Regions from separate parts of the Paenarthrobacter sp. TA1.8 genome, predicted to be linked through region 2. Evidence: riboswitches for the same ligand, from Rfam matches in the RefSeq annotation. Region 2 holds a riboswitch; each other region holds the start of a gene.
What was found. Region 2 has a riboswitch for cyclic di-AMP ahead of ACNAOT_RS04295 (hypothetical protein). Riboswitches for the same ligand answer to the same signal wherever they lie in the genome.
Positions count from the first base shown of each region.

Region 1: another riboswitch for cyclic di-AMP. It lies ahead of ACNAOT_RS02095 (NlpC/P60 family protein); the one in region 2 lies ahead of ACNAOT_RS04295 (hypothetical protein).
Region 3: another riboswitch for cyclic di-AMP. It lies ahead of ACNAOT_RS05410 (M23 family metallopeptidase); the one in region 2 lies ahead of ACNAOT_RS04295 (hypothetical protein).
Region 4: another riboswitch for cyclic di-AMP. It lies ahead of ACNAOT_RS21400 (hypothetical protein); the one in region 2 lies ahead of ACNAOT_RS04295 (hypothetical protein).

Region 1 covers NZ_CP184287.1:400,644-406,160, forward strand. The annotation lists gene ACNAOT_RS02085 (NCS2 family permease) at 1-889, opposite strand, end outside; gene ACNAOT_RS02090 (copper resistance CopC family protein) at 1,004-1,636, shown strand; cyclic di-AMP (ydaO/yuaA leader) riboswitch at 1,787-1,978, shown strand; gene ACNAOT_RS02095 (NlpC/P60 family protein) at 1,982-2,776, shown strand; gene ACNAOT_RS02100 (FAD-binding protein) at 2,978-3,670, opposite strand; gene ACNAOT_RS02105 (universal stress protein) at 4,089-5,126, shown strand; gene ACNAOT_RS02110 (PEP/pyruvate-binding domain-containing protein) at 5,147-5,517, shown strand, end outside.
Region 2 covers NZ_CP184287.1:861,900-867,416, forward strand. The annotation lists gene ACNAOT_RS04290 (pyridoxal phosphate-dependent decarboxylase family protein) at 1-859, shown strand, start outside; gene ACNAOT_RS04295 (hypothetical protein) at 973-1,812, opposite strand; cyclic di-AMP (ydaO/yuaA leader) riboswitch at 1,814-2,001, opposite strand; gene ACNAOT_RS04300 (HAMP domain-containing sensor histidine kinase) at 2,112-3,611, opposite strand; gene ACNAOT_RS04305 (response regulator transcription factor) at 3,633-4,373, opposite strand; gene ACNAOT_RS04310 (winged helix-turn-helix domain-containing protein) at 5,049-5,517, shown strand, end outside.
Region 3 covers NZ_CP184287.1:1,112,324-1,117,840, forward strand. The annotation lists gene ACNAOT_RS05395 (MFS transporter) at 1-271, shown strand, start outside; gene serC (phosphoserine transaminase) at 338-1,468, opposite strand; gene ACNAOT_RS05405 (metal-dependent transcriptional regulator) at 1,762-2,457, shown strand; cyclic di-AMP (ydaO/yuaA leader) riboswitch at 2,641-2,882, shown strand; gene ACNAOT_RS05410 (M23 family metallopeptidase) at 2,887-3,723, shown strand; cyclic di-AMP (ydaO/yuaA leader) riboswitch at 3,862-4,031, shown strand; gene ACNAOT_RS05415 (C40 family peptidase) at 4,036-4,779, shown strand; gene ACNAOT_RS05420 (NlpC/P60 family protein) at 4,877-5,517, shown strand, end outside.
Region 4 covers NZ_CP184287.1:4,596,070-4,601,586, forward strand. The annotation lists gene ACNAOT_RS21385 (DUF6480 family protein) at 121-384, shown strand; gene ACNAOT_RS21390 (ATP-dependent DNA ligase) at 446-1,516, opposite strand; gene ACNAOT_RS21395 (hypothetical protein) at 1,562-1,795, shown strand; cyclic di-AMP (ydaO/yuaA leader) riboswitch at 1,925-2,071, shown strand; gene ACNAOT_RS21400 (hypothetical protein) at 2,074-3,543, shown strand; gene ACNAOT_RS21405 (PucR family transcriptional regulator) at 3,671-4,885, opposite strand; gene ald (alanine dehydrogenase) at 5,095-5,517, shown strand, end outside.

The DNA of each region.
Region 1 (5,517 bases), 460 kb from region 2:
CGTCGAAGAAGATGCTCAGGAGGATCACGAATGCCAGCAAAGCCGCCGCGATGAAGCCGAGGTGTTCAAAAGCACCGAAAGGGTTGGCCTTGCCGATGAGGGACAGATCCGGGGCGCCCCATTCGGTGAGAGTGGGGGCCACCAATGACCAGCCGCGGGGGTTGACGTTGGTTCCGTCGAAGCTTGGGCCGATGTGGAGCGTAAATTCGAGGATGGCGGCCAGCGCAGTGGAGACCACGATGCCGATCAGGATGGCGCCCCGGACCTTTCGGACCACCAGGGCGATGGTCAGGATCAAGCCCACCGCGAAAACGAGTGTCGGCCAGCCCATGAGCTTTCCGTCCACGCCCAGGCCCAACGGAACGGTGGTGCCGGCGGCATCAGGGATGCGGCGGACGAAACCGGCGTTGACCAGGCCAATGAGTGCGATGAAGAGGCCGATGCCCACAACAATTGCCGTCTTCAGGGCCTCCGGAACCGCCTTGAACACGGCTGTCCGGAAACCGGTCAGCACCAGGATGAGCATGGTGATGCCGGACAGCACCACGAGCCCCATCATGTCAGGCCAGGTCAATCCGGGATGGGAAGCCACCGTGACTGCCACGAAGGCGTTGACGCCCAAGCCTGTGGCCACGGCAAACGGATGTTTGGCCCACGCACCCATGAGGATGGTCAGGATGCCGGCAACGAACGCCGTGGTGGCTGCCACGGCCGTGAAGCCCAGCGACGCGCCACTCGAGTCGGGTCCGGAGAGGATCAGCGGGTTCAGCACCACGATGTAGCTCATGGCGAAGAAGGTCGCGAAGCCGCCACGGATTTCCCGCGAATACGTGGATCCACGTTCGGAGATTTTGAAGTAGCGGTCGATTGCAGAACCTTGTTTGAGCATGAAGGTCTCCGGGGATCGAGGGGAGTTTGCTCTCAAATCCTATGTTGTCCGGTGTGGGCCCTTTGAACGATTCGCCTAGTCTGTAAGGAAGCCAACACTAGGAGAAACCGCCCCATGCGTACCATCCGACCGCTTCTGGCCGCCGTCGTCGCTGCCCTTGCTTTCGCGTCCGCCTTGCTGTTTTCCGCGGCTCCGGCGACCGCGCACGACGTCGCCGAGTCAACCGCGCCAGCCAACGGTGCCAGCGTGGCGGAAGTCCCGGCGTCGGTCTCCATCACGTTCAACAACCGCCCGCTCGCGATTGGTTCCGGCGTCACCGTGACGTCCGGCGGTGAGAACTGGACGGACGGTCCGGTCGAAATCATTGACAGCCAGGCTGTCCAAAAGCTTCGCGAGGGCGCTCCAGCTGGTGAATACACCGTGGTATGGCGTGTAGTCAGCTCGGATTCCCACCCCATTGAGGGCACCTTCACGTTCACGGCCGCCGCGGGAAGCACGACGACGGCGACTGGCCCGGTTGGTGCTTCGCCGTCGGTGTCGGCGCCGTCAGCCGCAGTACCGACGGCGGGTACCGCAGCGCCGGGAACGGGCAGCAGCGAGCCTGCCGCTGACGCCTCCCAACCTTTCCCTTGGAGCATTGTCGGGCTGGCTGTTGTTGCTGTGGGTCTCGTTATTTACCTTGCTGTTACCGCACGGAAGAAACTTGCAGCTTCCAACAGCCCTGATGGCGATACTTCCGCGGAATAACGCGGTTTTCTACGTACCTGCGAATATCTCGAAACGGACACTGCGACACGCCAGAAGCCCACTTCCCGTTACTTAAATGTGACTTCGGAGGAATCATCGCGTACGGTAGTACCTGTGCCTGTTCCACGTAGCGGGCACTTCCGGCCTGATTGCCTAGCTCTGCCGCAGTCCGGAATCCGTTCGCAGACAAACCTACGGCAGAGACGGGGAACCCAATTTAGGCCGCTTTCGAGCGTGCCTTGGGGTGAAGTCACGAAGCTTCCGCTGAACAGCGGGGGATAGTGGCCGGGTGACTCCCATCCGAATCCGACAGCTAACCTCGCAGGCATCGGGAGAGGCTCTTTCATGTCTTCACGCATTCTTCGCGGCCGTCGTAAGGCGGACAGCGTACGTCCTAATCCGTTCATCTCCATCTCGAAGGCAGTAGCCAGCAACGCTTCCGGCGCTGGCCGCCAGGCAGCTGTTATCGCAGCAGCCTCGGGCCTCGTTTTGACCGGCTCCATTGCTGCTCACGCAGCTGAGGCACCGGTTCAGCGCGACTCCAGCCCCGCAACGGTCGCTGAGACCGTTTCCGAGGCACCCACCAAGGTTGTAACCGCCCTGGCGACGGCTACCGTCAACTTCGAGCGTCCGGCCGTTGCTTCCGTAGCAGCTCCGGTCATCGAAAAGCCGGCTCCCGTTGTTGAGGCCCCTGTGGTCCAGAAGGCAGCCGTCACCACTGCTGCTGCAACAGCTCCCGTCGCCGCCCAGGCTGCGGTTGCTGCTCCTGTGGCTGCCGCACCGGCTGCCCCTGCTCCTGTAGCTGCTGCTCCCGCCGTTGGCGGCGTCAACGCAGCCATGGTTGCCTCGGCTTACGCACAGATCGGCGTCTTCCAGGACTGCACCGCCATGGTCGAGAAGGCTCTCGGCTCCGCTGGCATCCCGGTAGGCGACCTCGGTCCCATGCAGTTCATGAACTACGGCAAGGTCGTTAGCGATCCCCAGCCCGGTGACATGATCGTCCAGTCCGGCCACGTTGCTATCTACATCGGCAACGGCCAGGCAATCAGCGGTGGCATCAACGGCAACCAGACGGGTATCCACCCGATCAGCTGGTTGACCGCAACGGGTCCCCTGACCTACGTACGCGCTGGCGCATAAAGCCTCACGCTTCAGTTCAAAGGCCGGTGCCTTCAAAGACTATTGTCTTTGGAGGCACCGGCCTTTGGCGTTAAGTTCTGTTTGTTAATGTTCAGCGGGGAGAGATTGTTCAGCGCGGAACGTTCGACGGCGGGTCGATAGCCGCGTGGGCGGCGGGGCCCGTGTGGGCCCATAGGCGTAGAGCCCCTAGATGAGGTGCCCCTAGGCGAGGGCGATGCCCGGACCTGCGGGCAGGGCAACCTTTGAGGAGATGGCTTGGCCCACTGCCTTGGCTTGCCGCAGCACTTCCTTGGGAGACGGGGTGATGAGGTCCCCAACGCCCACCAGGTGCATCCCTACCGCCCGCATGGCGGCCGCGAAGTTCTGGCCAACGGCTATCCCAAGTTCGGCGAGCATGCGCCGCAACTGGCTTTGGGCGCAGCGTGTGACTACTACGTGGTCTGCCAAGAGGACGCCGTTGGCTGTGTGGACTGCCCACTGGCGTGGAGTGGATTCGAGGGGGCCGGATACGTGGAGGCCTGTTCTGAGACCGGCCGTGGTCATGCTGGCCGCCAATCCGTACCCGATCTGCCGGGAGGGGTCTGACCCCAGGAAATCAAGGCGGACGGCGCGGGTGGTGTTGCGAACGTCCAGTTGGTGGTTGGCGGCGTAGTTCCGCAGGTGTCGGAGGATTTCGTTGCGCTCCTGCATGGCTGCAGGATCGGCCACCTCGGTGCGTTGAAGCATGCCTGTGTGGACAGAAGGCCCTGCGGTGGACAGTGCACCAAACCCGTCTACGACGATTGAGCCCACGCCATAGCGGCTGAGCTCGCTGGCAACTGCCAAGCCGGACAGGCCGGCTCCGATGACCACGGTGGTGGTGCGCTCCGTGCCGGAATCAGGCGTGAGTGACACTGCTTGGTTCCTCCTTGACGTGTGTGCCTTACGGCATCGCGTGGGATCGCGTCCGAGTTCCCCAAGCGGCCGCAAATAAATGGCCGGAGTATGTGGTGTGAAACACGTTTGCCGGCCATTCGGTGACTCGAACACTACCGAACTTTTTCGGCCATGGATAGCCTCCGCGACCGTGCGTTTTGTGTGTTCGTCCGAAGCGCAATGTGGGAGCCCGGGAACCGAGCCCGGACCGTTATGCACATAGCCCGATGTCGTCTTGATTCGGTACTGCTGAACGAGAATAGTTGGCCTTGGGAGGAGAAATTTCCCGGTTTCTCCTGCTCCGGCCATTGACAATGAAACAGTGAGGGAATCCGACGCGGAGAACCTCTGGCAGAATAGCCGGAACATCAAGCAGTAGGTGGAGAGGCAGGCCCCCATGGACCAGCACGGCAGACACAGTGAAGAGCCACAGGACGGCCAGGAGCAAGCCGTGGAACCCGGTGGCATCGTGGTGGGAGTGGACGGTTCAGAGCATGGTCAATGTGCTTTGGTTTGGGCCGCGCGGGAGGCCGAACGTCGGCAACTTCCCTTGCATATCGTCACGGCATATTCCGTGCCCATTTTCGCCGCCTCCGGGCTGGATGGCGGCTACGCAACGGTCGACGATTCCGTGATTCGCGAGGGTGCGGATGCGATTGTCCGGCAGGCCCTGGATAAGGTGTCCGGATATGCCATCGACGTCGACGCTTCTGTCGAGAACGGCGACGCCGCTGGTGTCCTGTTGGATCTTTCCAGCGAGGCCGCCCTCCTTGTTTTCGGCAGCCGGGGCCGCGGTGGCTTCGTTGGGCGTTTACTTGGCTCGGTCAGCAGTGCCTTGCCCGCCCACGCCAAATGCCCCACGGTGACAGTCCCGCTCTACTGTGCCGACCGCCTTGGTGAAAGCACTGAGGACAAACACATCAAGGCTGAACATGCCAAGGCAGGCCCACGTACTGTGGAAAACGTAGTTGCCGTAGGCGTGGACGGTTCCGAGCAGGCCCGTGTGGCCGTGCTCGAAGCTGCCGAGCAGGCACAGCGCATGGGTGCCAAGCTCCGGGTGATTTGTGCTGTGCCGCAGTACAGCGGTTCCTTGGCATGGGTTCCGGCACCCTTGGACCGGGATGCCTTGTTTGCAGATATCAAAGTCCAGTTGGACGCCGGGGCCGATTGGCTCAGAAGCCACTTCCCTTCATTGCCCATGGAAACGGAACTCCGGGATGGTTCCCCCGTTGATGTTCTGGTGGAAACCAGCCGCAGCGTCGAGCTGGTGGTTCTGGGTACACGGGGCCGTGGCGGTTTCGCGGGGATGCTGTTGGGTTCTACATCGGATGGGGTCCTGCACCACTCCAAGGGGCCGGTAATGGTTGTTCCGGACCGTGAGGATCCCAGGCTCGCTGACCGCCACAAGTTTGGGCCCATGCTCGGCGCTGCCTAAGCCCTGAGCCTGTTACGTCCATGGACAAGAAGCGGCCCGGGGAGCCGTCGCAGGATCCGGTATTGGTCTTGGACATCGCCAAAATCCGGGGAACCATGCTTCCCCGCGTTGGTGGCAAGGCCGCCAATCTGGGCGAGTTGGCCAGCGTCGGCCTGCCGGTTCCGCGCGGATTCTGCCTCACAACTGCCGCCTACCGGCAGGCTCTCTCGGGTGTGGGCCTGGAGTCTGTCCTTGCGGCTTTGGAGGAGGCCAGCGCCTCCGGGATGGACGCCCCCGGGATGGACGCCTCCGACACCGGCGCCTCCGGCATGGACCAGCTCAATGAGCTAGCCGCCCGCGCCCGGTCCTTGGTGCTCGACGCCGGGGTGCCCGATGGGATCGCCGAAGCGGT
Region 2 (5,517 bases):
CTTTGCCGGCCGGGAACGGCATGCCGCAGTGGATCTGGCGTTGCGATACCTCGGTTTGGGCGCCTGTGTTCCGGTAGACGCCGACGACGAGGGCCGGATCTTCCCCGACGCCCTTGCTGATGCAATGGATCAGCAACCGGGGCCATCGTTGGTCTGCCTGCAAGCCGGCAACCTCCACTCCGGGGCATTTGATCCCATGGAGGAAGCCATAGCTGTGGCACACGATCGCGGCGCGTGGGTGCACGTTGATGGTGCCTTTGGTTTGTGGGCCGCTGTGAGCCCGAAGCTGCGAGGCCGGCTGGCGGGTGTGGAAGACGCAGATTCGTGGGCAACGGATGCCCACAAGACCCTGAATGTCCCTTACGACTGTGGCCTGGCAATAGTGGCACGCCCGGAAGCCCTGAGGCGTGCCTTCAGCGTTCACACGAGTTACCTCATTGCCACTGATGCCGGGCCTGGGGATCCTTTCGAGAAAGTTCCGGAGATGTCCCGCCGCGCCCGGGGCATTCCGGTCTGGGCCGCACTCAGGCAGCTCGGCCGGGATGGCGTGATTTCCATGGTTGAGCGCCTGGCAGCAAATGCCCGTGCTTTGGCTGACGGACTGTCCTCGATCCCTGGCGTGGAGGTGCTCAACGACGTCGTGTTCACGCAGGTCTCGGTGAGTTTCGGAAGCGATGACCGTACGCACCGGATCACCCAGCGGCTCATGGCAGAGGGCGCGGTCTGGATGTCCGGTTCGTCGTGGCGTGGCCGCGAGATCTTACGGATTTCGGTGAGCAATTGGACTACGGACGCCGGGGATGTCGCCGCGTCCATCGCAGCCGTGCGGGGTGCGGTGGAGGCCGAACCGGAGGCATAGCGTTTTTCGGTACGCACCTGTGAAACGGAAAAAGCCGCGCCCGTTCCCGCCATCCGCTCCAGTGGGTACTGGTGCGAACGGCAGCAACGGGCGCGGCAATCAAGCAGTCTGGCTTAGTACCAGTTGTTGGCCAAGTGGAAGCCCAGAGCGGCGGACGGGGATCCGTAGCGCTCCTTGATGTAGTTCAGGCCCCACTTGATCTGGGTCTGGTAGTTGGTTTCCCAGTCAGGACCAACGGTAGCCATCTTGGAAGCAGGCAGGGACTGGACGATGCCGTAGGCGCCGCTGGAAGCGTTCATCGCCGTGGTCTTCCAGTTCGATTCCTTCTCCCACAGCGTGTTCAGGGCAGTCATTTCGCCCGGGCCCCAGCCGTAGTTGCCAAGGATGCTCAGTGCGTACGCCTTGGCAGCAGCGGGGTCGTCCACGGCCTTGGGGGCGGCAGCAGCAGCTGCGGCTTCCGCGGCGGCGGCGGCAGCAGCGGCGTCGGCGGCTTGCTTGGCAGCAGCGTCAGCAGCAGCCTTCTCAGCTGCGGCCTGGGCGGCAGCCTGGTCTGCGGCAGCCTTTTCGGCGGCGGCCTGGTCAGCGGCAGCCTTCTCGGCGGCAGCCTTGTCAGCAGCTGCCTTATCCGCGGCGGCCCTGTCGGCTGCACCCTTTTCGGCGGCAGCATCCAGGGAAGCGGAGATCTCGGCCGACTTGTTGGTGTTGACCTGCGCACTGGATTGGGTTCCGGCTACGCGGCTGGCCTCGGGGAGGGTCAGTGCGGCGTTGGCGGCGGTTCCGAGCGATGCAACGCCCAGTGCAGCTGCCACGACACCGGCTACGACGGACATGCGGTGGCCGGACTTACCCTGGCGGGCTGCGTTCTTGAGGACGGACTGCGACTTGGTGAGCGGTGCGTTGTGTTCGTCGCGGTGACGCGCGGAAGGGCGCGTCTGATCGTTAAATTCAGACATGTGATTACCTCTCAGCGCCTGCGGAGTTAGCTGTCGGGTTCGGATGAGGTCATCCGGCCGCGCATCATGCTGCGGCTTCACCCCAAGGGCCGGCCAAAAAGGCCTGGGCCCGGAGACTCTGGGTCCCCCGTCTCTGCCTCGGAGAAAGAACGGACTCCGGGAAGTGGCAGAGCTCGGCGCATCCCGGATGTGGGCCTGCTAGGGACGACCCACCCTTTCGACGGTACAGGAGGATTCCACAGAAGTCACATTTAGGTAACAGAGATCACGACGCCCGGTGAGTCGCCTTGCCCGATTCGTTATAGGTCTTCGATGCTCACGGCAGGGATTCGGAGGGTGAATTCCGTGCGACCCGGCTGCGAGGTCACTTCCACGCTACCGCCATGCGCTGAAACGATGGCTTCCACAATGGACAAGCCGAGTCCGGAGGTGCCCTCAGAGCCCGATCTTGCGGCATCAGCGCGGGCAAACCGGGAGAAGATCCGGCCTTGGAAGTCTTCTGGAATTCCGGGACCGTTATCCGTCACTGTCACCACGGCACTGCCGTCGGCGGAGAGCATGACGCCTGTGACCACAGTGGTGCCGGGATCCGTGTGTTTGCGGGCATTGGACAACAAATTGGCCAGCACCTGGTGAAGTTGGGTGGCATCGCCGCGCACAGTGATGGGCTCATCGGGGAGCTGGAGCTGCCAGATGTGGTCCGGTGCCATGACTTTCTCGTCACTAACCGTTTCGATCACGAGCTGTGTCAGGTCCACGTCCTCAAATTTCACGGGCTGGCCCTCATCCAGCCGAGCGAGCAGGAGAAGGTCCTCCACCAGTGTGGTCATGCGTTCGGACTGGCTTTGGACACGTGCCAGCGACTTCCGACCATCCTCGGTGAAGTGCTCCGTCATCCTTAGTAGCTCGGTGTAGCCCCGGATGGCGGTCAGGGGAGTCCGCAGTTCGTGCGAGGCATCGGCCACGAACTGGCGAACCTTGGTTTCGCTTTCCTGCCGAGCTTCCAGCGCGCTCGAAACGTTGTTCAGCATCTGGTTCAAGGCATAGCCGACGCTGCCCACTTCCGTTCCAGGGTGGGATGCCGACGGCGGTACGCGCACCGCAAGTGCCACCTCACCGGCGTCGAGAGGCAGGCGCGAAACCTTCGTGGCCACCTCGGAGAGCTGCTCAAGCGGACGCATGGTCCGGCGGATGATGACCGTTCCCACGAGCCCGATCACCACCAGCCCAGCCAGCGAGACCAGCACCATGGTCCACACCAGCGAGGCTTCGGCGCTCTGCTTGTCCTCCAGAGGCAGGCCCGTCACAATCACGTCGCCATAAGTGGTTTCGACTGCCACTAGCCGGTAATCGCCGTTGGACAGCGATCGGTCCACGGGTTGGTTGTCCGTGGGGAGCGACACCAGGACCTGCTCGTCGTCTGCTGAGAGCGAGACGCGGTGACCTTGGGCGTCGATCAAACCCGAGCTTCGCACGGTGGAGCCGTCGATCCTCGCGTTGAGCGTGCCAGCCGCCTGCCCGCGCGCCTCCAAAGGATCAGGCCTGCCGGGGGATGACGGAAAGTTCGACGGCGGCCTGCCGAAGTCATTCGCGCGGCTGGACGCCTGCTCCAACTGCCTGTCGAGCTGCCTGTTGAAGACCATGTCCATGGACGCGTAGCTGACCACCCCCACAGCAGCGCAAATGGCGATCAACAGTGCCATGGCCACCAGGACCAAGCGTGTACGCAGGTGCCAGGTGGAGGGATTGAGCCAGCTGAGCTGAGTCTGTCCGGCCGACACTCCGGACTTCCTGGCCATTCGCGAGAGGGTGCCCAAGGGCTAGTCCGCAGGCTTGATGACGTAGCCGGCACCCCGGATGGTATGGATCATCGGGGGATGGCCGGCTTCGATCTTCTTGCGCAGATAAGAGATGTAGAGCTCCACGATGTTGGCCTGGCCGCCGAAGTCGTAATCCCACACACGGTCCAGGATCTGGGCTTTGCTGACAACTCGTTTGGGGTTCTCCATGAGGTACCGCAGTAGCTCGAACTGGGTGGCGGTGAGCGGAATATCCTGGCCACCGCGGGTTACTTCCCGGGTATCTACGTTGAGCGTGAGGTCGCCGACCACCAGCTCGGCGGTGTCCATGGCAGCTACGCCCGAGCGCTGGACCAGGCGGTGGAGGCGCAGGAGGACTTCTTCCATACTGAAGGGTTTAGTGACGTAGTCGTCCCCGCCTGCTGCGAGTCCGACAATGCGGTCCTGCACGGCGTCCTTGGCGGTGAGGAACAGGGCGGGAACCTCCGGGGCGAAGGTGCGGATGCGGTTGAGGACCTCGACGCCGTCGAATCCGGGAAGCATGACATCCAGGACCAGCACGTCAGGGCGGAAGTCCTTGGCTAGCTTTACTGCTTCCGGACCATCGCCGGCGACCGCAACAGACCAGCCTGCCATACGCAGGCCCATGCTCATCAGCTCAGCGAGGCTGGGTTCGTCATCCACCACCAGGGCACGGATGGGGGAGCCGTCCGGATGGGACAGCTCGGGAAGGTTGTTGGTCGTGGAGTGCGAGGAGGCCATGGGATAACTCTCCGTTCTGCTTGTTTGCCAACGCTTTGCCCATCCTGTGAAGACGCTGTGAGATCAGACTAGCGAGGAGGGGGCTGGCGGACACGCTTCCGCGCCCAAGGTTTCCGGCGGCCCGGGTTCAGCCGCGTTCTACGGCTTGTAGCAGATTTTGTCCTGAGAATTGCTTGTGACGATCAGCTCCGATTGGACAACAAGTGTTTCAGATCGTGAGATTCCGTCGAGAGAGGGTTAGTGGAAACGGACATGCACATCATCCCCGATATGCCGAAGAATATTCAGTAGATGGCGGATATTTCCCGACCACACCGAATGAAATGGCGTTCATTTACCGGCCCTACTGAATTGTGATTTGCGACACAATAGACCTCCGTGTCTCAAAATGTGGACGGTTCGGCGCTTTGTTACTTGCGTGTTGCCTTTGTTACGTTGCACACTTCCAATGTGAACAAGAACTCAACAGCACCTGCAGCCGCAGCAACCTGGCCCAGCGCACCCGCTGGCCATGATGACCGCTGTTGTCGAATGCAAGCCTAACTTTCCACCCCAAAAAAGTTTCAGGCATTCGCCCCCTAGCCCAGCGTTGGGCGCCCATCCCCAAACTCATTGCGGGGACAACCAGCATTCGAAGCCGCGATGACGGCTATTCACTTTTGAGGTAAGCACTCCATGTCAGTTGCATCTGGATACGTCCACATCTCCGTCCGTAACGCCAACAAGGCCGCGTCAAACGCAGGGCTTCGCCCCGGCTTCGGCAACCGCCCCGGCTACTCTCCCGCTCCGCAAGGGGCAGGGCAGCAGGCTCCCGGATACGTGCCGCAGGGCTACAACCCCAACTCTTACGGCCAGCTGCGCGCTGTCCCCACAGCAGAGCCGGCGCCGATGACCGCGCCCACCCCGGTGATTGCGCAGTCGGACAAGCTCCGCCCCGTTGCCAACGACAATGTGGCCCGCGGATTCGTTCTCTACATGGGCATTGACGAAGAAACCGCAGCGGCCGCCGGTACCTCCATTGCCAAGCTTGCCCAGGAAATCCGGGCTTACGCTCAGTCCCTCGTGACCGGCGCCGAGAGCTATGCCGCCGTCGCAGTTGCCCCCGCCGGGGCACCCGGGTCCGCGCTCGACGTCGTGCGTTCCA
Region 3 (5,517 bases), 250 kb from region 2:
CCTCTATATGGCCATTTTCATGGGCGGCACTCCCATCGGTGCACCGTTGGTGGGCTTGGTGGCCAACGTCGGTGGCCCTCGATGGGCGGTCGGCGTTGCAGCGGTTGCCGGCGTCAGCACCGCCGTCGTGGGTTTGCTGTGGATTATCCGCGCGAAACAGCTGCGGCTCCGCTTCGACCGCCGGGCCCGCGGACTGAAGTACTTTCGGGTGGAGTCGCTGCTTTCCCGTCCGGAGGCGGACGACGACGGCGCAGGCCGGCAGGGCGCATAACGCGCCTTAAACGGCGGCGGCGCCGTCCGGGAGCTACCCGCACGACGCCGACCAAGGCCCGTGGTGCTACTTCTTCAGCTCGCCCACGACGTAATCGATGCTCGCGAGCAGCGCGGAAATGTCGTCCGGCTCAATGGCCACAAACGTGGCAATGCGCAGCTGGTTGCGGCCGAGCTTACGGTACGGCTCGGTGTCCACGACGCCGTTTGCGCGCAGGACCTTGGCAATGGCTGCGGCGTCAATGGAGTCATCGAAGTCAATGGTGGCGATGACATTGGAGCGGTCTTCGGCGTTGGTGACGAAGGGCGTTGCGTACTCCGAGGCCTCCGCCCAGGAATAGATACGGTTGGCGGAGTCTGCCGTGCGCTTGCTGGCAAAGTCCAAGCCACCGTTGCTGTTGAGCCACTGCACCTGCGCGTCCAAGGTCACCAAGGTGGAGAGCGAAGGCGTGTTGTAGGTCTGGTTCAGCTTGGAGTTGTCAATGGCGGTCTGCAGGTCCAGGAAGTCCGGGATCCAGCGGCCGCTGGCCTTGACCCGTGCCGCACGCTCCAGGGCGGCGGGGGAGAACAGGCCCAGCCAGAGGCCACCGTCGGAGGCGAAGTTCTTTTGGGGGGCGAAGTAGTAGACGTCCGACTCGGCGACGTCAACGTCCAGTCCGCCGGCCGCTGAGGTGGCGTCCACGAGGACCAGCGAGCCGTCGTCGGCACCCTGCACGCGCTTTACGGGAGCGGCCACGCCGGTTGACGTTTCATTCTGGGGCCAAGCGTAGACGTCCACGCCGGCTTCGGCCGCGGCCACGGGGCGGGTGCCGGGTTCAGCCTTGATGATGGACGAAGCATCAAGGAACGGTGCCTTGTTGGTAGCAGCAGCGAACTTTGAGCCGAACTCGCCGAATGAGAGGTGCTGGGCCTTCTTCTCGACCAGGCCAAATGCAGCCACGTCCCAGAACGCCGTGGAGCCGCCAACGCCGAGGACAACCTCGTAGCCTTCAGGTGCGCGGAAGAACTGGCTGAGTCCTTCGCGGACCGAACCCACAAGGTTCTTGACCGGAGCCTGGCGGTGGGAGGTGCCGAGGATGGTGGTCGATGCGGCAGACAACGCTTCGATCTGTTCCGGGCGAACCTTGGACGGTCCAGCGCCGAAGCGTCCATCCTTGGGCAGCAGATCGGCGGGAATGGTGATGCTGTTGTCGCTCACGTAGGGCTCCAATGGGTGTCGGCTAGAGATGGGAGGTGGCATGGGGCATCAACTGCCCCTTCGACACCCTAATTCTGCCTGACACGGCCCGGGCGCAGGAACCTGCAGCCGTCATAGTCCGCCACGTGGAATGCAAATGAACCGGATGCGACCGGAATTATCCAGAGTAATTCCAAATAAGCTAGGCTGGTGGTTGGCGTTCATGGGGCGGCGGTGCACACCGTCCGCCCTTGCTGGGGACGCGGTACGGTGGAGATTACGCAAGGAACTGCGTTCGAGGAGAGCTGAGCTGGATGACGGATCTGATCGATACCACTGAGATGTATCTTCGGACCATTTTGGAGCTTGAAGAAGAGAACATAGTGGCTCTCCGGGCCCGCATTGCCGAGCGATTGCGCCACTCCGGACCCACGGTTTCCCAGACCATCGGACGCATGGAGCGCGACGGCCTGGTGATTGTGTCCAACGACCGCCACCTGGAGCTCACTGAAGTGGGCCGGAAACGCGCCACAGAGGTCATGCGCAAGCACCGCCTTGCGGAGCGCCTGTTGGCCGACGTTATTGGCTTGGACTGGGCCTACGTACACGATGAAGCGTGTCGCTGGGAGCATGTCATGAGTGAGCGCGTGGAGCGCCGGCTTTACGAGCTCCTGGAGCATCCCACAGAGTCTCCCTATGGCAACCCCATCCCGGGGCTTGAGGCGCTTGGTGGCCTCGCCAGCCAGCCCTTCCCCCGGCTGGATGTCAATCTGCTGCAGGCCATGGACGGCTACGCCACTGATTCCCGCGTTGTGGTCAGCCGCCTTGCGGAGCCCATCCAAGTCGAGCCGGAACTTCTCACCCAGTTGGATGAGGGCGGAATCCGTCCAGGCGCAACAGTGTCGCTGGAGCGCGTCGGTGAGTACATCTCGGTCCGCGTCCCGGGTATCGAGGGCGCCTTGGAGCTACCTCCTGAAGTTGCTGCGCACGTCTTCGTCTCCCTCAGCTGACCGGCACCGGGCCAGCACAGTGTCAAACCTCACTTTTGCGCCTTCGGCGCGCGTGTGACCTGCGGTTTTTCAAAATTGATGATAAGGGCCTCCTTCGCTTGCCCCGCTCCTGTTGATAACGAATTTATTACCAAGAGCCTTAATCCCCTATAGTTATCTACTAGCGCTGATACCAAAGCGTTACCTGATCCGGAGCCGAGCTCTGCCAGCGGATCAGGTGTGCCACCCACCACTGGCAGAGGCGGGGGAACCACAAGCGGCTGTCTAAAGAAGCAGCCTTGGGGTGAAGTCCGCAGCAGAAGTGCCCACGTATGCAAGTCCCTCTTGGGATACCTGTGTGCCGTGAGCGCCTCGTGCGGACCGGGTCTTTGTACTCTCTGACCCGAATCCGACAGCTAACTTCGCAGGCTTTTGAGAGAGGAACAGAGTTTGACATCGCAGAACGTCAGGGGTCGCCGCCGCGCGTCCGGCCCCGCTGCTGAGCTGCGGCCAGCCACCGTCGTAACGGAGATCCGGCCTCGCGACACCGAGCGTCAGGTGCGCCGCCGTAAGAGCCCGCTGCGCCAGGTTGCCGACTTCGCCGCTGCCAGCGGCGTCGGGCAGAAGGCCGGTGTTGCGCTTGCCGCCACCGGACTTGCCCTGACTGTCGGTCTGCCGGCCACGAGTCCCGTCATGGCCACTTCGGAATCAGGCCAGACTGAGTCTGCCCTCGCCGTCGCCGCCCCCGCTGGCAGCCAGCCCGAGGTTTCCGCCGCCGCGTCAGCCAAGATCGACTTCAGCCGCGCCGCCGTCGCCACTTCTGCCGACCCCGATGGGAAGCTGAAGCAGCTGCTCAGCGCGCAGTCGACTGAGAGCATCCAGCGGGCCTCGTCCGTTGGCAGCATGGCCAGCCCCCTGGACACGCTCACTACGGCATCCCCTTTTGGTTACCGCATCAGCCCCCTCACGGGTGGCGCAGGTGACTTCCACCGTGGCCAGGACTTCGTTGCCCAGTGCGGCACGGCTGTGCATGCAGCGGCCACCGGCAAGGTTACGTTCGCCGGATGGCACGAGTACGGCGGAGGCAACCGCGTTGTCGTTGACCACGGCAATGGCCTCGAGACCACGTACAACCACCTGTCGTCCTTCACCGTCCAGGTAGGCCAGACCGTAAACCGCGGCGACACCGTCGCCCTGAGCGGCACCACGGGCGCTTCCACCGGCTGCCACCTCCACTTCGAGGTCCAGGTCAACGGTGAAGTTGTAGACCCCATGGGTTGGCTCTAAGCCATTTGATGGTTGCCTCTCGCATTAGCGGGACGCCCCGTGACCTGAATGTGACATTCGCTTTCAAGTGTTGTAGCGTACAGAGCGCATCGGCTTTTTAGGGGGCCGGTGCACTTGAGTGGATTGCCTAGCTCTGCCACCGCTCAAGGTCCGTTCGCATAAATCGTCTGGCAGGGGCGGGGGAACCACTTCTGGCCTTCGAAAGAAGGCCTTGGGGTTAAGTCGCAAAAGCTTCCTTGGAAGCAGCGCGGCCGGATGACTCCCATCCGAATCCGACAGCTCACCTCGCAGGCATTGGGAGAGGCTACCTACGTGTCATCACGCACTACCCCTGCGCGCCATCGCGCCCAAACGGTTCGCACGAACCCGTTGAACACTCTTTCCAAGGCTGTTTCCTCCAACGCAGGTACCGTGGGCCGCCAGGCCGCCGTCCTTGCAGCAGCCTCAGGCCTCGTCCTCACCGTCGGCTTGCCGGCACAAGCAACAGACACCGACGTTTCCAAGTCGGAGGCCTCCAGCACCCAACAGCTGGTTGCTACCGCGGTGATTACCGCAGAACCGACAGCCACTGTCTCCTTCGAGAGCCCCACCGTGGTCACCCTGGAAGCCCCCAAGGTAGTACAGCGCGCAGCGCAGGTTACCGAGCGCGCGGCGGCCACCAGCGAAGAAACAGCGGAAGCAGTTACAGCGAAGTCTTCCGAGGCCAAGGATTCGGCCTCCAGTGCAGCTGCCTCCGGTCTCGCCGCCATTGCCTACACCGGCATCGGCTCTCCCTACGTTTGGGGCGGAACCACACCCAACGGTTGGGATTGCTCCGGCTTCACCCAGTGGGTCTACGCACAGGCCGGAATCAGCATCCCCCGCGTCAACGCCTGGACGGCCATGACGCCCACCAGCACTCCTGCTCCCGGCGACCTCGTCATGCAGAACGGCGGAGCCCACGTAGGCATCTACGTCGGCAACGGCATGATGATCAGCGCTTTGAACCCCGGCCAGGGAACGCTGCTGCACTCCGTAGCGTCCACCGGCACCTCCTCGTTCTACACCCTCCGCTAGAAAAATCCGGTTCGGGGTCGGCCGGCATTCCCCACATGCTGGCCAACCCACTACCCGCGTGCACCCCAACTGCATGCGGATACGAAAAGAGAAAATCATGACCAGTGCAAACAAGGTTGCACGGCACCGCGCTGAGGCCCCCAAGACCAGCTCGCTTGCCGTCATCGCCAAGGCCGTCAGCAACAACGCCGGTGGCGTTGGCCGCCAGGCGGCAGTTATTGCCGCAGCTTCAGGCCTGGTCCTGACCAGTGGCATCGCAGCCAACGCTGCCGATACCAACGTGGATCGCGAATCGACGTCCACGTCCACTCTTGACGTGCAGTCGGTAGTCCAGGCCACCATCGCCGCGGACTCCACTGTGGCCATCTCCTACGAGCGCCCCGTGGTCACAACGGTGGAAGCCCCGGCTCCCGTGGTAGTCGAGGAAGCTCCGGCCAAGGTTGAAGCCAAGGTCGAGAGCAACGAGGCAACCGCGGTTACCGCCAACGCAGCTCCGGCAGCCAACGCAACCGTTGCCGTCAGCAACGCGACCCCCGCTCCGGCAGCTCCCGCCGCATCCAGCGGCCTCGGTGCCGCTATCGCTGCTGCAGCTTACGCCCAGCTCGGCGTCACCCAGGACTGCACCATGCTTGTGACCAACTCCCTGGCCGCCGTGGGTATCAACTTCCACGACTGGCCCGCTGGCTACCTCTCCCTTGGCCGCACCGTGAGTGCAGCTGAAGCCCAGCCCGGCGACCT
Region 4 (5,517 bases), 1.2 Mb from region 2:
AGCGTCCCGTGTTGGGTTGGTAACGGGCTCGGTTTGTCGGCTCACCTTGTTGGCTTAGCTGGTCGCGGTTAGGCTGGCGGAGCAAGCACATTAGTAAGTTTGCTTACGAAAGGGCTGATCGTGACCGACAAAGACTCGAATGAGGAAACCCAGGGCTTCGGCGCCACCGGCGCCACAGGGCCGCTTGACACTACGTCCGATGCCGACAGCATCCACGAGGATCCCGACATGCGCCAGGATGAGGACGAGGATCCCGCCGCATCCGCCAACCCCGACCCCCTCGACGGCAACGTCACCGGCTTGGAGCCTGGCGGCGGAGTCCCTCCGGGAGAAACCCCGCCGGCCGAGGGCAGCATGAGCAGCGATCAAGGCCACGAGGAGTAACACAGTCGCCAACCCGCGGCTCCGTTGGTACCCAGCGACATAGCAGCGGGTTGGCAACGTCCTAGCTGTGCGGCAGCTGCAGGATCTCCCCGAGATCGTATTCAGCGGGCTCCTCCAGTTGCGAGTACGTGCAGCTCACGGGGGTCCTGTCCGGCCGCCACCTACGGAACTGCGTGGTGTGCCGGAACCTGCCGCCTTCCATGTAGTCGTACTTCACTTCGATCACGAGTTCGGGGCGCAGGGGCACGAACGAGAAATCCTTGCCCCCGCTCCACCGACTCTGGGCGCCGGGCATGCGTGAACCCCCGGCCGCTTCGTCCTGGTTGGCCCACTCACCCCAGGGGTGCTCGCTGAGTTCGACTTGATACGGCTCAAGCTCGGCCACCAGGGCCTCCCTCCGGGCCATGGGGAACGATGCCACCACTCCCACGTGATGCAGGCGGCCAGTGTCATCGTGGAGGCCCAGCAGCATCGAGCCAACAACCTTCGCGGTCTTGTGCCAGCGGAAACCGGCCACCACACAATCCGCCGTGCGCTCGTGTTTGGTTTTGAACATCACGCGCTTGTTGGGTTGATAGGCCCCGGTCAACGGCTTGGAGAGCACCCCGTCCAGTCCCGCGCCTTCCAACTGCACGAACCATTCCTGCGCCCGCTCGAGATCCGTCACTGCCGGGGTCACATGGACAGGCGGCTCGGCCTTGGCGAGCGCACGCTCCAGGATGGCGCGGCGCTCGGAGAACGGCTTGTCCATGAGGTTCTCGTCGCCCAGCGCCAGGATGTCGAACGCAATCATGGAAGCCGGAGTCTTCTCGGCGAGCATCCTCACGCGGCTGTCGGCGGGATGGATCCTTTGCTGGAGTACCTCGAATTCGAGCCTCTTGCCCTCGATCAGGACGATCTCGCCGTCGATGACGCACTTGTCCGGCAGGTTCTTCCTGAGAGCCTCCACCACTTCGGGGAAGTAGCGGGTCATTGGCTTCTCGTTGCGGCTGCCCAGGATGATCTCGTCACCATCCTTGAAGACGATGGTCCGGAATCCGTCCCATTTGGGTTCGTAGTGCCCAACATCGGGGATGGTCGGAACGGATTTGGCGAGCATGGGCGAGACGGGTGGCATCACAGGCAGGTCCATAGACAATGTCTACCTGTCGGTGCACCACGAAGCTAGTGTTAGGCCATGGATATCTTGCTCGTGTTGGCGGCAGTGCTCGGATTCCCGGCCCTGCTGGCCGGCGTTTGGTCCTGGTCATCGCGCCGGAGCAGCCAGGGCAAAGTCCGGCGTGGAGCCACCGGCGGGATCCTTGGAGTCGTGGACGAAGTCTTCCGCCCGGAAACTCATCAAGCCGTGCAGATCCAGAAGATCCAGCATGAGTTGCCGGCTCCCGCACCGGCACCGAAGCCTAAGTCATAGAAACCCCTCGGTTGGGCAGGCCTACCGCCCGTTACATTAATGTGACTTTACTTTCCGGCTCATGTACCGTCGTAGGGCGACCCGTATCTCCGCTGGGCCGCTTCCGGATTGACGCCGAGCTCTGCCGCAATCCGGGATCCGCCAGACCCGCGGCAGAGGCGGGGGACCCACAGTTCCCGGGCTTGGTATCCAAGTCCTCGGGGTGAAGCCGCTTAGGCGGCCGGACGGCCTCGTCCGAACCCGACAGCTAACCTCGAAGGCGTTGAGAGGCAACCACCATGTCCCCAACCATGGATCAGCCGCGCCGCGCCAACACTGAAGGCGAGCGCACCAAGCCAACCGGACGCCGTCGGGCCCAACCCAGCGGATTCCCCACCGGAAACCCAGATGACACTGGCGCGACTAACACTGACGCTGCTGTAACAGGCACGGTTAACACAGGCACGACGCCGGAACCCGCCACTGCGGCCATGCCCACCACGGTGGCGCCTGCCACTCGTGCGGAAATTCGTGCAGCCGAGCGGGAGCGTGCAGCCCTTGCCGTGATTTCCCCTGAGGCCTCGGCCCCACAGCCGTCGCCCGAACCGTCCGAGCAGGCGGAACCCATGACTGCCGCGATACCTACGGTGCAGCCAGCGGCTCGGAGGTCGACCACACCGGGACCCCCTACCGCGGCGATCCCTATTGTGACCCCGGCCAGCGCACCCCCTGCTGGCGTGGAGCCGGATCCTCAGGAGCTGAGCGCCCAGGAGCCCGCAACCGCAGCAATTCCAGTGGTTCAGGCTTCAACGCCGGAACCTGCCACGACGGCCATTCCAGTAGTGCCTGCCCGCGAAGAATCCGCGAGCACCCCCGAAGCCGCCGGGTCACCGAGCAACGACTCGCCCCGCACCGAGTCCCTGCAAACCGAGTCACCTCGGGGTAAGTCTCCGGCGCAGCTTGCTGCCGCGGCAACGGCGTCGGCAGCACTGGCAAGCCGCAAGGATGTTCGCCGGCAGGCTGCCGCACCCTCTGACGCACCCTCTGCGGCCAGGCCCAGCCTGGGGTCCACCTCCTCCTTCGGCCGCGAACCCCACGCCGCCCTTCGGAAAGCAGCGTCGGTCAAGCACATGAGCCAGCGCATGGCCGTGGTTGCAGGTGCGCTTGGACTAGTGCTGACGGCCGGGACCTTGGGGCAAGCCCTTGAGCTTCCGTTCTTCGGCCAGGAAACTCCTACGCATGAAGCCAGCGGTGCCGACAGGAATTCGGGCTCCGCGGCCCCTGCGCCCAGTGCCTCGTATTCCACGGCTTCCGCACCATCAGCGTCGTCGCCAGCAGCCTCGTCACTTGCCACAGCGTCCTCGGAAGCCGGCCAGCCCGCGACATTAGCCGAGGCACCCGCGGCCGGGTCGTCGTCGCCGGCTCCGACCCCGAAGGTGTCCCTTGCCAACCCGGTTTGGGTTCCATCGACTGTCCCCTCCTCAGTCCCGGCCGTCCCTGGGGTGACAAGCCCAGCCCCCACCCAGCCAGCTCCCGCGCCGAGCGAGGTGCCGTCGGACACGGTCACCACACCGCCCACTACTCCGACGCCCACAACCTCACCGACCCCGACGGTCACACCAACACCGACGCCGACGCCCACACCAACGGAAACTGCAACCTCGACCTCTAAGCCCCGGCCGAGCAAGCCGCAGGCCGCCTCGGCCCCCCAGCCCAGCGAATCTGCGCTTCAAGACATCCTGGACGCAGCCCAGAAGGTCCTCGGTTGAGCACCCGCCTGCCCCGTACCTCCACTCACGCGGGGTGGCATAGCCGGTACTGCAGCAGCAGCCGGACTGCCGCTTTCCGTCGCCGGATGGGACGTTGGAGCTGCCAGCGTTTGCGGCGCTCGTAGGCTCAGATCCGCGGCCGCCCGGCCCAGCGCCGCGCCTTCAGGGCCGCATGTAACTCGAGCCGGATCGCGCCACTCAACGGATCAGCACCGATGAGTTGGCGGATCCGGCCGAGCCGGTTATAGATGCTGCTCCGGTGGAGGTGAAGTTTGGCGGCGACGTCCTGCACCGAGCCGTCATTGTCATAGAGCAGTTCCAGGACAGGCAGGAGTTCGCCGTTTTTGTCCTGGTCCTCAAGGGCCTCAAAATGCACCGATCCTGTGTCATCCCAGCCGCCGGGTGCCACCAGACGATCGAAAAGTTGATAGACACCAACGGTCCGGCTGTCCACGAGCTCACCTAGCGGGAGATCCACGGCGGCCGCCTGCGCAGCAACCTTCGACTGACGGTAAGCGCCCGATAGCTGCCGGATGACTTGGAAGGGTTCACTGATGCCCAGGATCACCCTTTCCACCTTGCGGCCAGCGCGCTTCGCAAGCTCCAGTTGATAATGCACCAGCACCTGGGCATGGTCTGCCCGGCCGCCCGACTCGCGGAACAGGACCACCGAATGCGTCTCCGTTCCGGCGCTGAACAAGGCGGCGTTGACGCCGATAGTGGACTGCAGCGCCGCTGATCGATGCGTCAGGGTAGCGGCAATAGGATCGACGTCGGACCTCGCACCATCCGGGTCGAGTATGGTGACCAACTGCCACGGACCGCGCCCTTGGATTTCCTTCCAACCCGCGACGGCGGCCACCGCGTTCGATTCGCCGCCGCAGGCTGACAGAAACTCCTGCTCACGCCTTCGCCGGAACTCCGATTCGGCCGTATTGGAATCAAGGAGCAAGCCCGCCAACAGGTCCAGCTCGTCCCGCACGCCGGGCAGTTCGGCGAGTATCGCCGTCGCACTCTGTTCTTCAAGGTCCAGCTGCACCCACAAGTACCCCACGCGGAAACCGCGGACCAAAAGTGGCACGCAGACGCGGCCCAGCATGCCGAGTTCGTCGTTGGCAGGAACTACGACGGGTCGCACGGCCGTGGCGATGCCATGAGCGAGTTGCCAGGCGCTGACGTCGCCGGGGACCCGCTTGCTGAGGAGGAAGTTCACGCGAACGCGGTCGGCGTGGGACTGGTTGGAGCTATAGGCGAGAAGAACGCCGTCGAGATCTTCCAAGGACAGTCCGCGGCCCAGCTTCAAGGCAACGCGTTCAACGATCTGTTCCACGTCCTGCAGCATCTGGAAAGCGTACCAACAGCAGGCGACACTTGACGCTCTAGTGCTCGACAAATGTCGAGCTGGCTGGCATAAGATCCCTTGATTTCCGGACTTTCCGCGCGAGGGCGGCCCCGGGTCCATGTCGCCTGCCTCACAGCCGGATCTATTCTGGAATCACAGCCCGCAACACATTTTTCGGCCGAAGAGGCCGCTAACGATGGAGCCCACAGATGATCATCGGTGTCCCCAAAGAAATCAAGAACAACGAGTTCCGCGTAGCCATCACGGCCGCCGGTGTCCACGAGTTCCGCACCCACGGACACACCGTTCTGGTTGAACGCGGCGCAGGCCTTGGCTCGGGCATCACCGACGAGGAATACTCGATTGCCGGCGCCGAAATCGTCAACGAAGCAGATGACGTCTGGGCCCGCGCGGACATGGTCATGAAGGTCAAGGAACCCATCGCGGCCGAGTACCACCGCTTCCGCAAGGGCCTCATCCTCTTCACCTACCTGCACCTTGCCGCAGAGCCTGAGCTCACCGCCGAGCTCATCAACTCCGGCGTCACGGCCATCGCTTACGAAACCGTGCAGGAAGGCCGCACCCTTCCGCTGCTCGCCCCGATGTCCGAGGTCGCAGGCCGCCTGTCCGTC